Regions from separate parts of the Pseudarthrobacter sp. TE3704 genome, predicted to be linked through region 3. Evidence: predicted binding sites of a transcription regulator. Region 3 holds the regulator's gene; each other region holds the start of a gene.

Region 1 (5,252 bases), on a different contig from region 3:
GTTGATGGCGCCGCGGTTGTGCGTGAGGAGGATGCGCTCTGTTTTCTGTCCGTCCGGGCCGTGGAGCAGGAAGGGTTCGGCCTCGTAGAGGACGCGCTCGTTGCGGGAGATGACGGTGGTGACAGTGCCTGTGGGATCGTCGAACCGGAGCAGGCGGGTCTCGCTGTATTCGGAGCAGCCAATGCCCAGCACCAGGTACCGGCGGTCGGCGGAGAGTTCGAAGCCCAGCCACATGGCGGCGTCGTCCTCCTGGTAGACCACCACGTCATCGGTGACGGGCGTGCCCAAAAGGTGGGCCTTCACCTGGTACGGCCGCCAGGAATCATCAACCACCGTGTAGAAGATACGCGAGCCGTCGGGGGAGAAGGAGACGCCGTAGAACACGTTCTCGATGACATCCGGCAGCAGTTCGCCGGTGCGGAGGTCCTTGATCCGGAGCGTGAAGCGCTCGTCGCCCGAGTTGTCCACGGCGTAGGCGTACAGGTTGCCGTCCACGGACACGGCCGTGCCGCCCACCGAGAAGAACGGCTTGCCTTCCGCTTCCACGTTCCCGTCCAGGAGGACTTCCTCGCCCGGGATCTCCACGCCGGGCTCGACGGCGGGCGGGGTCCAGTCGGCGATTTTGTCGTCGGTGTCGGCGGCCCTGACCCGGCACTGGATCCCGTATTCCTTGCCTTCGACGGACCGGCTGAAGTACCACCAGCCGTCCTTGCGGTGCGGCACGGAAAGATCGGTTTCCTGGGTGCGGCCCTTGATCTCCTGGAAGATGGCCTCGCGGAGCGGCTCCTGGTGCGCGGTGACGGCTTCCTGGTAGGCGTTCTCAGCCTTCAGGTGCTCCACTACCTCGGCCGATTCCTTGTCCCGCAGCCACTCGTAGTTGTCCACGAAGGTGTCCCCGTGGTGCGTCCGTTCGAGGGGAACTCTCTTGGCCACCGGCGGCGTGGCCGTGGCGGACGCGGGGGTGCTGGCGGAATCCTGCAGCGGAGTCTGGGTCATTCCTTCAATATAGCCACCAGCCCGGACAATAGGCGGGGCCGTTCGCTACCGGGGGAGCGGCACCAAGCCCTCCCGCGCCACCGCCAGGCACGCTCTCTTACATCCTGCCCCTTTTTCGTGAACCCTCTCGCAGTTCCACTCTTTTCCTAAGCCCTGTCGTACGTCCTGCTCTTTCGACGGCGGCGCGCACCGCCGTCGTGCCTGCCCTAGTGGGGTTTAGGCGGCAGGCGTATCCTGTTCACGCCAAGGCACATCCGCCCAGCGTGAGAGGGGAAGTTTATGACCATCCCGCCAGTGCATGAACCCGAGCCGTTCCCGCCCGAGCCCGGGCCATCTCCTGATCCCACCCAGCCTGGCCATCCGGGGCCGCCGGCGCCGAATCCGTTCCCCACTCCCGAGCCGCCGGGCCCGTTGCCGGTGCCGGACCCAGGTCCTGCACCGCTCCGCCCGGACCCAACCAGGAGCTAGAAACGCACCTTTTGAGGGGCCTTTCACTCTCAGTGAAGGGCCCCTCAGCCATGTCCCCGGAGCCAAAAAAGTTACAAAAATTCCTTGCGGAACCGCTTGCAGATCTCCTTCTGCAGTGCTAAAAAATCTATATCAGCCAATACAGATCGGCTGGTAATCAAAAATGTGTTGGACCGTCTCTTACGAGGAGGGAAGCCATGTTGATGCGAACCGATCCGTTCCGCGAGCTGGACAGGCTGGCCCAGCAGGTCCTCGGTACGGCAGCGCGTCCGGCAGCGATGCCCATGGACGCATGGCGTGAGGGCCAGGAATTTGTTGTCGCCTTTGATCTGCCCGGCGTCGCAGCGGATTCAGTGGATCTGGATGTGGAACGGAATGTCCTGACGGTACGGGCCGAGCGTCCGGACCCCGCGGGCAAGGACACCGAGTTGATCGCCTCTGAGCGGCCGCGCGGCGTGTTCAGCCGCCAGCTGATCCTCGGGGACACCCTGGATACGGACAACGTCAAGGCCAGCTACGACGCCGGTGTCCTGACGCTGCGGATTCCTGTCGCCGAGAAGGCCAAGCCGCGCAAGATCGAGATCGAAACGAAGGGGGCAAAGCAAGAGATCGCCGCCTAGTTTCGACCCCAGGATCGGGACGTCGGGTACTGATTGTTGACTGCCTCTTTGGGCGGATGGCCATTCTGAGCACGCCACAGCGCTTATGCGCACCGGCAGGTTACGCCTGAACTTCCCGATACGGTGGCCCCCGGATTCGTCCGGGGGCCATCCCATGTGAAGCCCCCTTGTGGCGTCAGGTGTTCAGCTCGAGCATCAGTGCGGGAAGTTCGTCGGCGAGTTCGCGGGCCAGGAATCCGAGCGGGCCCAGGCGGCTGGCCAGGCGGTCCGCGGCTGCGGCGTGCAGATGCGTACCCCAGCAGGCGGCCTGGGCACCGCTGGTTCCCCGGGCCCGCAATCCGGCGATGGCACCCGCCAGAACATCGCCGCTGCCGGAAGTCCCCAGCCCGCCGTATCCGGTGGTGATCTTCCACATTTCGGACTCCTCGGGAGCGTCACCGGGCGGGCGCGCAATCAGGCCCTGGCAGCTCACCACGGCGTCGAAGCGCCGGGCCACCGACGCCACATCGGCTTCCAGGTCCTCGATGTCCCGCCCCAGCAGGACCGCCGCCTCCTTGGGATTTGGCGTCAGGATCAGCCGGCCCCGCCACGGCTCCAGCTGATCTTCGAGCTTGACGAGTCCGCCCAGGGCGTAGGCATCGAGTACGACGGCGGGACCTCCTGAGCCGCCCGGCCCGCCGTCGGATTCCTCCCGCTCCAGGAGCACCCGCAGCATCTCCTCTGCGAGGTCCGGGTCGTCCAGCCCCGGGCCAATAAGGATCGCATCGGCACGCTCAAGGTACGACGCGATGCGGTCCAGGCCCTCACCCGTCACTGACCCATCGGCAGTTTCCGGCAGTCCCATCGCCCCGCATTCGGGCAGCGCGACCCCCACCTGCGCCGCCACTGATTCCGCAACGGCCAGTGTCAGCTTTCCGGCACCCGCACGCAGGGCTGCGGTACCGGCGAGCAAGGCAGCCCCCGGCGTTGCCCGGGCCCCGCCGATCACCAGGACCGAACCGCGCGAGTATTTGTCCTCGCCCGGTGCAGGCAGCGGCCAGTCCCGCAGCAGCGAGGGGGTCACCAGGGTGGGGGAACCGGAATCACTTCGGGTGGACACTGGCGTCCCCCGCATGCTCGGTGACTGTCACACCCTGTTCGGCCAGGTGGTCCGCCACGTTGAAGCTCTCAAGCGTCCATGGTCCCTCGCCGGACGGGCGCACGTAGCGTGTCAGGGATGCGTTGAGGACCGAGGTGCTGGCCGCGAGATCAAGGATTTCCCGTTCGGTCATGCCTTCCAGCACGTACCTGAACAGCAGGATCACGGCGTCGTGGCACACCAGCATCACCCGGTGCCCGGTGCCGAGGTTGTTCAGTTCGTCCAGGACCGAGCGCAGCCGGAGTGCCACGTCAGCCCAGGATTCACCACCCGGCGGCCGGTAGTACAGCTTGCCCAGCCACTCCCGGCGCTCGGCTTCGTCCGGGTAACGCGCCTCGACGCCCCGCCGGGTGAGCCGGTCCAGAATGCCCAGTTCACGGTCCCGCAGCCGTTCGTCGGTCCGCACTTTCGCACGCCAGCCCGCAGTCTCAACGGCGATCTCCGCCGTCTGCACCGCCCGTGCATAAGGGGAGGAGAACACAGCATCCGGCCGGAACTCCTCGGCGATCCGGGCCAGCGCCGTCCCCAGCGCCTTGGCCTGTTCCCGCCCGGTATCGGACAGGTCCACGTCCGCATCCCGGGCAGGGACTTCGATGACCTCAGCCCCGGCCAGCCGCGCCTCTGTGGCCGCCACGTTGCCTTCGCTTTCACCGTGCCGGATCAGCAGCAACTCCACCGCGCCGGCCTCCTGCACTGCCTGTGTCAGCCCGTCGTCGTTCACGAAAAACCACCCCGTCCGCTTGCCTTGCCGAATGCAGGAACACTACCAGCGGCGTACCCATGGGCCGGAAGAATAAACGGACGACGGCGGCCTGCCGCGGCTACCGTTCCGGCGTCAGCACCTTGGAGAACACCGTGGCTCCGTTGGCGTTGCGCAGGCTCACGGTGAATATGTCGTCGTCCAGCTGGACGTGCCCGAAGAACTGGTTCTCGCCGTCGCGCGGTGATTCGCCCGGGAAACGCCCGGCCTTGGAGAACACCACCTCGGGCCCAAACGTGCCGTCCATGGCGTTCGGGCCGAAGGACCCGGCCGCGATGGGGCCGGCCACGAACTCCCAGAACGGGTCGAAGTCGGTGAACGCAGCGCGCTCGGGCGAGTAGTGGTGGGCGGCGCAGTAGTGCACGTCGGCGGTCAGCCACACCACGTTCTTCACCCGGTTCCGCTTGAACGCGCTGAGCACCCCGGTGATTTCCAGTTCGCGGCCCAGCGGCGCACCGGCGTCGCGGTTCGCCAGGCTCTCCTGGTTGACGGCACCGTCCGGCACGATGATGCCCAGCGGCAGGTCCGCGGCGATGACCTTCCAAGTGGCCTTCGACGCCGACACCTCACGGATCAGCCAGTCCACCTGCTCCTGCCCCAGGATGGACGTGGCGTACGGCTCCTTGCCGTCCGTGTTGGGGGATTTGAAGGTGCGCATGTCCAGGCAGAAGATGTCCAGTTGCGGGCCGCGGGAAATCTTCCGGTAGATGCGGGCGGGCTGGTACTGGCCGGCGTCGTCGAACGTTCCCGGCCGCCACAGCGCGGCGGAGTCTGCGATGGGCATGTTCTCCTGCCAGGCCTGCCGGCCGCGGGCGGCGAGGGTGTTGACGTCGCGGACGGTGTAGCGGGGGTCGTCCAGGATTTCGCCGGGGTACCAGTTGTTCGTGGTCTCGTGGTCGTCCCAGTTGGCGATGACGGGCACGTCGGCGAACATCGCGCGCATGTTGGCGTCCATGGAGTTGTAGCGGTGCCGGCCGCGGTATTCGGTGAGCGTCTCGGCCACCTTCGACACCTCCTCGGTGACCAGGTTCCGCCACACCTGCCCGTCCTTCTCCACCACGGTTTCAGGGATGGGCCCGTCAGCGTAGACGGTGTCGCCCGAGTGGATGAAGAAGTCCGGCCGCGTCTGGTGCATGGCGCGGTAGCCGCGCATCCCGCCGATGTCCTCGTTGATGCCCCAGCCCTGGCCGGCGGTGTCGCCGGTCCACACAAAGCTTTGGGCGGACGACGCCGGGACGTCGCCGCCGGCGCTCGTCCCGCCGGTGCGGCC
Region 2 (5,252 bases), on a different contig from region 3:
CCAACCCTTGCGCTTCCACCCCGGCATCCACTTGGTGATCGAGTTGATGACGTACTGGCTGTCGCACAGGATACGCAAGTCCTCCTGCGGGAGGTGGGCGGTGGCCCGGAACAGGTCCAGGACAGCCATCAGTTCGCCCTGGTTGTTGGTCCCGTGGGGCCACCCGCCGGCGCGCCAGCAATCATCATTCACATACCAGGCCCAGCCGGCCGGGCCCGGGTTTCCCAAGGCCGAACCGTCAGCCGCTGCAGTAATCGTCACCGGTCCATCCTGCCAGACCGGAACCACAATGCGGGCCTTTGCTGACGGATCTCCCGCAGCCCCGCGGGAGGTGCCCGGGCCAGTCCTGCCCTCGCCTGCGTCCAAGAACCGGGAAAGCGGTTACCAAAAGTCCTTGACGGCAGGAATGGATCAGGGAACAATCGCATTTATTGAAAACGAGAAAACGCTTTCTCGAGCAGTGGCGGCAGGGATGCCGGATCTGCCGGGAGGCGGTACCAGGAAGGCACATCAATGACGATTCGGACTGTAAGCCGGCGCAAGTTCCAGCTCGGCGCAGCGGCCCTGGCCCTCTCCATCCTCGCTACAGGCTGTGGCGCCTCCGGCGGAACCGGAGGGTCGGGCGGCAACGAGCAGGTCACCCTGCGGTTCGCCTGGTGGGGCAACGAGTACCTCAACGCGCAGACCGAAAAGGTCATCGCGGCCTTCGAGGCGGAACACCCCAACATCAACATCGAATCCGAGCCCGGCGAATGGGGCGGCTACTGGGACAAGCTGGCCACGAAAACGGCCGCCAACGACGCGCCGGACGTGATCCAGATGGACCAGAAGTACATCGCCGAGTACGGTGGCCGCGGGGCGCTGCTGGATCTGTCCAAGCAGGACGGCATCGACACCTCCAAGCTGGACAAGGAGGCCCTGGCTTCAGGGCAGTACGACGGCGCGCAGTACGGGCTCAGCACGGGCCAGAACGCCTACGTCATCATGGCCAACACCAAGGTGTTCGAGGCAGCGAACGTACCTATCCCGGATGACACAACCTGGACCTGGGACGACTTCATGGACACGGCGTCGAAGATCAGCGCTGCCGGTGACGGAAAGAACTACGGCGCCGCCTACGGCAGCAACGAAGCTGACTTGATCATCTGGCTGCGGCAGCACGGCGAGGACCTGTACTCCAGCGACGGCAAGCTGGACTTTGATACCGCGACGGCGGCGTCCTTCTGGGAGCGGCTGAAGGAGCAGCGGGACTCGAAGGCCAGCCCGCCGGCAACGGTGGCCACGGAGGACTCGGGGGCCGGGCTGGAGGAAAGCCTGTTCGGAACCAACCGCGTGGGCATGGCCTGGTGGTGGACCAACCAGCTCGGCTCGCTGGAAGCCACTACTGGCAGCAGCATCAAGATGCTCCGCGCACCGAGTGTGGACGGCTCGGCCGCGAAGAACGGCATGTACTACAAGCCCACCATGTTCTGGTCCGCCTCGTCGCGCTCAAAGCACCCCGAAGAGGCTGCCACCTTCATCAACTACCTCACCAACAGCCCGGAGGCCGGCGGCATCCTGATGACGGACCGCGGCGTGCCCACCAACCCGGAGATCGTTGACAGCATTACTGCTGCGCTGAAGCCTGCGGACACCACCGTCGTGTCCTTCCTCAAGGGCATTGCACCTGACATCCAGGAAGCACCGCCGGTTCCGCCGGTAGGCGCCGGCAGTGTGCAAAACGTGATCAAGCGCTACACGGACGAAGTGCTGTACGACCGCCTCACCCCGCAGGCGGCCGCGGAGGCCTTCAAGAAGGAAGTCGAGGGGATGCTGTCCAGCGCCAGGAAGTAGCAAAGGCACGGCCGGGCCGCACCACCAGGCCAGTACCGGACCACCACGCAGTACCGGACCACCACATGGCACGGCAACCGCTGACCGCATAAAAGACAAATGCGGCCCCCTCCGCAGAGGGGGCCGCATTTGTCGTATCAGCGGGACAGGTCCCGGCAGGAAGGCTAGAAGCCGCCCATGCCGCCCATGTCGTCGCCGCCGCCGACGGGAGCGGCGTTCTTCTCGGGCTTGTCGGCCACAACTGCCTCGGTGGTGAGGAACAGGCCAGCAATGGAGGCCGCGTTCTGCAGGGCAGAGCGGGTCACCTTGACGGGATCGTTGACGCCGGCAGCCAGCAGGTCGACGTATTCGCCGGTGGCTGCGTTCAGGCCGTGTCCTGCGGGCAAGCCGCGGACCTTGTCAACAACGACGCCCGGCTCAAGGCCGGCGTTGAAGGCGATCTGCTTCAGCGGAGCGTCGATGGCAACACGGACGATGTTGGCACCGGTTGCTTCGTCGCCGGACAGCTGCAGGTTGGCGAATGCCTTGGCGCCGGCCTGGATGAGGGCCACGCCGCCACCGGCGACGATGCCTTCTTCAACAGCGGCCTTTGCGTTGCGCACTGCGTCCTCGATGCGGTGCTTGCGCTCCTTGAGCTCAACCTCCGTAGCGGCACCGGCCTTGATGACTGCAACGCCGCCGGCCAGCTTGGCCAGGCGCTCCTGCAGCTTCTCGCGGTCGTAGTCGGAGTCGGAGTTCTCGATCTCGGCGCGGATCTGGGAAACGCGGCCGGCGATCTGGTCGGCGTCGCCCGCACCCTCGACGATGGTGGTCTCGTCCTTGGTGACAACAACCTTGCGTGCCTTGCCCAGGAGTTCGAGGCCGGCGTTCTCCAGCTTCAGGCCGACTTCCTCGGAAATGACCTGGCCGCCGGTGAGGACGGCGATGTCGGCGAGCTGTGCCTTGCGGCGGTCACCGAAGCCGGGGGCCTTGACGGCCACGGACTTGAAGGTGCCGCGGATCTTGTTGACGATCAGGGTGGCCAGGGCCTCGCCCTCGATGTCCTCGGCGATGATCAGCAGCGGCTTGTTGGACTGCATGACCTTTTCCAGGACAGCAACCAGTTCCTTGACGTTGGAGATCTTGGAGTTGACGATCAGGATGTACGGGTCCTCGAGGACCGTTTCCTGGCGCTCTGCGTCCGTGACGAAGTAGGCGGAGATGTAGCCCTTGTCGAAGCGCATGCCTTCGGTGAGTTCCAGCTCCAGGCCGAAGGTGTTGGATTCCTCGACCGTGATGACACCTTCCTTGCCAACCTTGTCCAGGGCTTCGGCAATGAGGGCACCGATTTCGTCGTCACCGGCGGAGATCGAGGCGGTAGCGGCGATCTCTTCCTTGGTTTCGATTTCCTTGGCGGAGTTCAGCAGCTCGGCGGTGACGGCCTCAACGGCCTTCTCGATGCCGCGCTTGAGGGACAGCGGGTCGGCGCCGGCAGCAACGTTGCGCAGGCCTTCCTTGACCAGGGCCTGTGCCAGCACGGTAGCCGTGGTGGTGCCGTCGCCTGCGACGTCATCCGTCTTCTTGGCAACTTCCTTGACCAGCTCGGCGCCGATCTTCTCGTAGGGATCGTCCAGCTCGATCTCCTTGGCGATGGAAACACCATCGTTGGTGATCGTGGGGGCGCCCCACTTCTTTTCGAGGACGACGTTGCGTCCACGCGGGCCGAGGGTGACCTTAACGGCGTCGGCGAGGGTGTTCAGGCCCCGCTCAAGGCCGCGGCGTGCCTCTTCATCAAATGCAATGATCTTGGCCATAACGGCAGTAGTCCTTTCGGGACAGTCGTTAAGATTGAACCTTCGCTGCAGTGCCCGCGACGGACGATCCTTTGCCGACGGCCTCTGTACGCCTCCGGGTGGGGATCTCACTCCAGTTAGGTGTTTCTTCGCTCCTCGACCGCTGCCGTGCGCCGCCCGGCGGAACCAGGCCTTGCTTTAGCAGTCGGTACGTCAGAGTGCTAACTCAATAATTAGCACTCCCCACGTGAGAGTGCAAGCGAAAGAGGCCCCCAACCGGCAGTCCGCCCTGGTATTCGCCGAGGGCGATCAGCTCGCGGCGCGGCCCGCTGTCTCCCGGCCGCTGGGCGCGGGAATGTTGTCGGCCCCGTATGTAAACACCATGAAGTTGGCCGTGGTGATGTCTCCGTTGGCGTCAAACGCGACCGGGCCGGATTCGCCGTCGTAATTTATGACGCTGCCCGATGCCAGTCCGGCCAGGCATTCTTTGTAGGAGGCACACGCAGCAGCTGCGGGGGCCTCCGCCCCGGCCACTCCCCCGGATACGCTTATCAGGTTCGCCGTGACGGAGCGGCCTGCATCGTCCTCCGCCCTGGCGGCGGCCAGGGCGGCAAGGGTAACGGCGTCGTACGTCTCGGCCGCGAACGATACGTCCTTCAGTTTCCCGTCGACGGCCAGCAGCCGCTCCTGGAATGCCGCGGAGGGAAGTTGTCCCGGAACCACCGCGCGCGCGCCGTCGAGGGACCTGGCGCCCAGCGTGGACCCGTACCGGGCGAAGGCGCCGTCGCTGATGATGATGCGGTCCCCGGCCACTCCGGCATCGTTCAGTTCTGCCAACGCGCCCTGCGCACCCTCGCGTGCAATCAGGATCACCGCATCGGATGCGGCTTCCGCTGCCTCATCGGCGGCTCCGCCGGCCTCCCCCGGCGTGAACCCCTCCGTCGCCGCGACGTTGAGTCCGGACTGCTCGGCTGCGTCGGAAACAGCCGTTGAAACGTCCTTGCCGTAGGAGCCCTCCTGGTACAGCACGGTGACGGTGGCGGCCCCGGCGTCCTTGGCGAGTTTGACCAGGACGGGAGCCTGGGCCACATCCGCGGCCGCTGTCCGGAAGTAGTAGCCGCCGGAGTCGGTGCCGGTGAGGCCCGCCGCAGTGTTGGCCGGTGAGATCAGCGGCGTGCGTGCCCTGGACAGGACGTCGATGGTTGCTTCGGCGTTGCTGGAATCGGTGGGCCCGATCACCACGTCGGCCTTGCCGGCTACCAGGGCGTGCGCCTGGGCTGCCGCGTCCTGGTCCGTGGCGACGGGGAGGAGCTCCACGGGCCGGCCCTTGTGGCCGCCTGCGTCGTTGATGTCCTTGACTGCGAGCCTGGCCGCTGCCAGCTGGGGTGCGTTGAGGAAGCTGCTGTCACCGGTGTTGTCCAGGACCAGACCCACGCGCAGGATGCCATCCCCGGACGCCTCCGCTGCTTCGACGCGCGCATTGCCGGTCACGCCGGAACACGCCGTCGCGGCCAGGAGGGCGCACAGGGAGAGGGCAAGCGCCGGACGGATCCGGGCGGCGGGGCGGAACAGGGGCTTCACTCGGCTGGCCGGACGCTTTCGGCCTGGGGGCCTTTCTCGCCTTCGCCGACTTCGAGCTCCACCCGC
Region 3 (5,252 bases):
CTCAGCACCGTCTTCTTCGGCGGCGGCACTCCCACGCTGCTTCCCGCGGACGACCTTGCCCTGATTCTTCGGACGGCCATCGACCAGTGGGGGATCGAGGACGGCGCCGAAGTCACCACGGAGGCCAATCCCGACTCCGTCACGCCCGAATCCCTCGCCATTTTGAAAGACGCCGGGTTCACCCGGATCTCGTTCGGCATGCAGTCGGCGGTTCCGCATGTGCTCAAGGTCCTGGACCGGACGCACACGCCCAGCCGGGTGCCGGAGGTTGTGCAGTGGGCGCGCGAGGCGGGTCTCGCCGTCAGCCTAGACCTGATCTATGGAACGCCGGGGGAGTCCCTGGCCGACTGGCGCCACACACTGGACACGGCGTTGTCGTACGGTCCGGACCACATCAGCGCCTACGCGCTGATCATCGAGGACGGCACCAAGCTGGCCGCCCAGATCCGCCGTGGTGAGGTTCCCGGGATTGACGACGACGACCATGCGGACAAGTACGAGCTCGCCGATGAGCTGATCACCAAAGCCGGGCTGGGCTGGTACGAAGTCAGCAACTGGGCCCGTACCCCGGACCATGCCTGCCGCCACAACCTCGCCTATTGGCGCGGGGACGACTGGTGGGGGATCGGCCCCGGCGCGCACTCCCACATGGGCGGTGTCCGCTGGTGGAACGTCAAGCACCCCACTGCCTACGCCGGCCGCCTGGCCCAGGGCCTGTCCCCGGCCGCGGGCAGGGAAACCTTGGACCTGGAAACCCGGAACATCGAGCGCGTCATGCTCGAAGCCCGCCTTCAGGCCGGGCTTGAGGTGGCCGCCCTGAGCGCCGTGGGTCGGCATGAGATTGCCGGGCTGATTGCCGACGGCCTGGTGGACCCGGCCGCGGCGTTCCGGGGGAAACTGGTCCTCACCCTCAAGGGACGCCTGCTGGCTGACGCCGTGGTCCGCCGCATCCTTCCCGAGTAATCCGCTAAACCAACACGGGTCACTCCCGGCCCAAAAGCGCGTGGTTGTTGGGCAGGGAGTGACCCCGTGTTGCGGTTACTTGATCCAGCGAAGGTTGTACGGGTAGCGGTGCGGCTGGCCGCGGTTGACGTGGATCCCGGCGGCCACGGAGAAGCAGGTGAGGGCGATCCAGATGAGGGTCGCGATCACGGCAAAAATGTTGCCGATTACGGGGATGAAAACCAGGATATTGGCCACCACGGCCGCGATGGTGGGCGGGAGGCTGAAGTTGAGGGCTTCCTTGGACTCCTGGGCGGTGAACGGGCCCCGGTCCCTGAAAATGAGGAAGATCAGCAGCGCAGGAACGCAGCCGAGGATCCCGCCAAAGTGCGCCAGCGTGGCCCACTGCCGGTCCTCGCCCGCCGTCAGGGGCAGCGCATTCGCCGGGACGCCGTGGTATTCCGAGCGGCCCGCGCCGCCCTGGCTGTCCCTGTGATCACGTGCGTTTTCTGACACAGTCTGTTCCTTCGAGAGTGCAAATGGTGCGGATGCCGGTGGTTGGGTGCGGTGCCTGCCCCTTTTTCGCAGGCACCGCAGTACCAAGAATACTGGCTATCCGGGTGCTGGCTGCCCAATCAAGGAACAGTGAGGAAGTCGATCACTTCCTCAACCCGCCCCAGCAGGGATGCTTCCAGGTCTGCATAGCTGCGGACAGCCCCCAACAGCTTCTGCCATCCCAGCCCGATGTCTTCCTTCGTGGCGTGGGGCCAGCCGAAAGCGGCCAGGATCCCGGTCTTCCAGTCCTGCCCCCGTGGCACAACGGGCCACTTCTCGATGCCGAGGACAGCGGGCCGGATGGCCTGCCACACGTCCACGTAGGGATGGCCCACGATGAGCACGTTCCCCGCCGCGCCGGGAGACGCCATGACGGCATCAGCGATGCGCGACTCCTTGGAGTCCGGCACAAGGTGGTCCACGAGCACGCCCAGGCGCCGTCCCGGTCCGGGCCGGAAGTCGGCCACTGCGCCGGCCAGGTCGTCAATGCCGTGCAGGGGTTCGACGACGATGCCCTCCACCCGAAGGTCGTCTCCCCACACTTTTTCCACCAGTTCGGCGTCGTGCTTTCCCTCCACCCAGATGCGGCTTGCCTTGGCTACCTGTGCGCGATGGCCGGCAACCCGCACCGAGCCGGAGGCTGTCCTTCCGGCGGCGGGGCCGGCCGTGGCCGGACGGGGTGCTGGGGGCATGAGGCGGATTGCGCGGCCTTCGAGGAGGAAGCCGAAACCCAGCCGGAAGGTCCGTGACTTCCCGCGGCGGTCCTCGAGGACCACCACGTGCATCCCACCGGACTTTTCCACCCGGGTGACGGCGCCGACCCAACCGGACTGGACGTCCTCCAGCACCATGCCGCGCTCAACGGGCACTTCGGGCAATTGGGTCCGGACGGGCGCGGACATGTCCCGGGGCCCCCAGTTCTGGTAATCCATGGATCGACTCCGCCTAGCGCTAGATCAGTGCCACCGGAATTTCGCCCGGAGCGGTACCAATGCTAACAACGGCCCGGGGCATAATAGACTGTTAGCACTTAGGCATGTCGAGTGCTAACCCTGGTGGTGGCACGGTGCGGGCGGCACGGCCGCCCTGACCCTGGATGGAGGTGGAGTGTGAGCGAGCCACGCAAGCTGGAAGTACTGCGGGCCATCGTGGAGGACTACGTCCACTCCCGCGAGCCGGTGGGATCCAAGGCCCTGGTCGAGAGGCATCATCTCGGCGTCTCCAGTGCGACAATCCGCAACGATATGGCGGCGCTGGAGGACGAGGGCCTGATCACCGCCCCGCACACCAGCGCGGGCCGGATTCCCACCGACAAGGGCTACCGTCTGTTCGTCGACCAGATTTCGGCCGTCAAACCCCTGTCGCAGGCCGAGCGCCGGGCCATCCAGTCGTTGCTCGAGGGCTCGGACGACCTCGACGATGTCCTGGACCGGACGGTCCGCCTGCTGTCGCAGCTCACCAACCAGGTGGCGGTGGTCCAGTATCCGCACCTGAGCCGTGCCCTGATCCGGCACATCGAATTCGTCCTGCTTGCTCCCCGCAAGGTGCTGGTGGTGCTGATCGCGAACAGCGGCAAAGTGGAACAGCGGGTCATCGACGTCGGGCAGGACATGGGGGACGACGCCCTGGCCGCCTTGCGGACCCGGTTCCTGGGTTCCCTTTCAGGAACGCCGCTCGGCCAGCTGGCCCAGTCACTTCCGGCCGTGGTGTCGGCCGTCAGTCCCAGCCAGAGGCCGGCCGCTCAGGCGTTGGCCCACGGGCTGGAGGTGCTGGCGCACAGCAGCCGTGAGGACCGGATGGTGATGGCGGGAACGGCGAACCTTGCACGGTCCAACGTCGATTTCCCGCTCAGCATCGGCCCCGTCCTGGAAGCCCTTGAGGAGCAGGTGGTCATGCTGCGGCTCTTGAGCGAGATGGCGCAGGACCACCGCGGCGTGGCCGTCAGCATCGGCCGCGAGAACCCCTACGACGGCCTTTCAGAGGCGTCTGTCGTGGCCACGGGATATGGCCCGGACAGCACGGCCAAGATTGGCGTGCTGGGGCCGACGCGCATGGACTATCCCACCACCATGGCCGCCGTCAGGGCTGTTGCCCGTTACCTTTCCCGGATCCTGGGACCCTGACCGGCGGTCCCGGCGCTTAGGCCGCCGGAACCACGGGCAGGGCACCCCGCATGCAGGCAGTACAACAAGGAAGAGATACGAACTTTGAGCAGCCACTATGACGTCCTTGGAGTCTCACCGGAGGCCACCGGCGAAGAAATCAAGAAGGCCTACCGAAAACTGGCCCGGACCCTGCACCCGGACGTTAACCCGGGTGAGGACGCCGCAGACCGCTTCAAGGCAGTAACCCACGCGTACGAGGTCCTTTCCGACCCCCAAAAGCGGCGCGTCTATGACACCACCGGCAACGAAAACGGTACGGACAACGGATTCGGCGGCGGCAGCTACGCCGGCCAGGGCTTCGCGTTCCAGGACATCTTTGACACGTTCTTTGGCGCCGGCGGCTCCACCGGGCCTGCCTCCCGTGTCCGCCGCGGCCAGGACGCCCTCATCAGTGTCCGGATCGACCTCCGCGATGCGGTGTTCGGCGTCAACAAGAAACTCGAAGTGGACACCGCGGTCACCTGCCCCACCTGCGAGGGATCATGCTGCCGGCCCGGCACCCACCCCGAACGGTGTGACATCTGCGGAGGCAGCGGCCAGGTCCAGCGGGCCGTTCGCTCCATCCTGGGCCAGGTCATGACGGCTGCGCCCTGCGGCAGCTGCGAAGGCTTCGGCACCGTCATCAAGGACCCCTGCAACGAATGCAGCGGCCAGGGACGGATCCGGAGCCGCCGGTCCCTGACCATCAAGGTTCCCGCCGGCGTGGCCACCGGCACCCGGATCCAGCTCTCGGGCCAGGGCGAGGCCGGGCCCGCCGGCGGACCCTCCGGTGACCTTTACGTGGAAATCCGCGTCAACAACGACGCCACCTACGTCCGCGACGGAGACGACCTCCACGCCACGCTGAACATCCCCATGACAGCCGCAGCGCTGGGTACAGAGGTAAGCCTTGAGACCTTCGACGGGACCCAGGAAATCGACGTCAAGCCCGGAACGCAGTCCGGTGAGATCATCACCCTCCGCGGCCTCGGCGTTACCCACCTGCGCGGCTACGGCCGCGGCGACCTGAAGGTGCACCTGCAGGTTGAGACCCCCGCAAAGCTGGATGCCGCCCAGGAGGACCTGCTGCGGCAGCTCGCCAAGATGCGCGGCGAGCAGATCACCGAGGGCAAACTCGCTGCCAGCGGCGGCATGTTCGCCAAACTCCGGGACCGCCTCGGTAACCTGTAGCGGTGAGCAACCCCGTCTTCTTCACTCCCGCCGGGTCCCTGGACGGCGTCGCGCCCGCAACACGGTTCATCCTGGAAGGAGCCGAAGCCAGGCACGCTGTTGCGGTTAAACGGCTGTCACCCGGTGAAGCTGTGGACATCGTGGACGGTGCCGGCACACGGATGAGCGGACGCGTCACCGCGGCTTCTTCCGCGGCTCTGGAGGTCGAGTGCACGTCGGTGGCTGTCGAAGACCGCCCCGATGTCCGGCTGGTCCTGGTCCAGGCGCTTGCGAAGGGCGACCGGGACGAGTTGGCCATCGAAACGGCGACAGAGCTCGGAATCGACGCCGTCATTCCCTGGCAGTCCGAGCGTTCCATCGTGCGCTGGAAAGGTGACCGGGCCGCTAAAGCCCATGCCAAATGGCAGTCTGTCGTGAGCG

The links. The regulator HrcA, encoded in region 3, represses chaperone genes, less so after heat shock. The targets are predictions, from matches to a motif close to TTNGCACTCGNNNNNNNCGAGTGCNAA.
Region 1: a site for HrcA is predicted at 1,560-1,586, ahead of ACZ9BC_RS14150 (Hsp20/alpha crystallin family protein). Genes of this name have one in related genera too.
Region 2: a site for HrcA is predicted at 3,804-3,830, ahead of groL (chaperonin GroEL). Genes of this name have one in related genera too.

The regions. Positions count from the first base shown of each region.
Region 1 is NZ_JBWCCJ010000004.1:631,326-636,577, reverse strand. Features, by position in the region: gene ACZ9BC_RS14155 (S9 family peptidase) at 1-996, opposite strand, end outside; gene ACZ9BC_RS14150 (Hsp20/alpha crystallin family protein) at 1,662-2,084, shown strand; gene ACZ9BC_RS14145 (NAD(P)H-hydrate dehydratase) at 2,260-3,183, opposite strand; gene ACZ9BC_RS14140 (histidine phosphatase family protein) at 3,167-3,943, opposite strand; gene ACZ9BC_RS14135 (alkaline phosphatase D family protein) at 4,044-5,252, opposite strand, start outside.
Region 2 is NZ_JBWCCJ010000009.1:138,804-144,055, forward strand. Features, by position in the region: gene ACZ9BC_RS20615 (RNase H family protein) at 1-261, opposite strand, end outside; gene ACZ9BC_RS20620 (ABC transporter substrate-binding protein) at 514-1,833, shown strand; gene groL (chaperonin GroEL) at 1,998-3,626, opposite strand; gene ACZ9BC_RS20630 (ABC transporter substrate-binding protein) at 3,915-5,186, opposite strand; gene ACZ9BC_RS20635 (cold-shock protein) at 5,183-5,252, opposite strand, start outside.
Region 3 is NZ_JBWCCJ010000002.1:344,799-350,050, reverse strand. Features, by position in the region: gene hemW (radical SAM family heme chaperone HemW) at 1-963, shown strand, start outside; gene ACZ9BC_RS05585 (DUF4870 domain-containing protein) at 1,039-1,458, opposite strand; gene ACZ9BC_RS05580 (DUF3097 domain-containing protein) at 1,578-2,429, opposite strand; gene hrcA (heat-inducible transcriptional repressor HrcA) at 2,607-3,620, shown strand; gene dnaJ (molecular chaperone DnaJ) at 3,705-4,832, shown strand; gene ACZ9BC_RS05565 (16S rRNA (uracil(1498)-N(3))-methyltransferase) at 4,835-5,252, shown strand, end outside.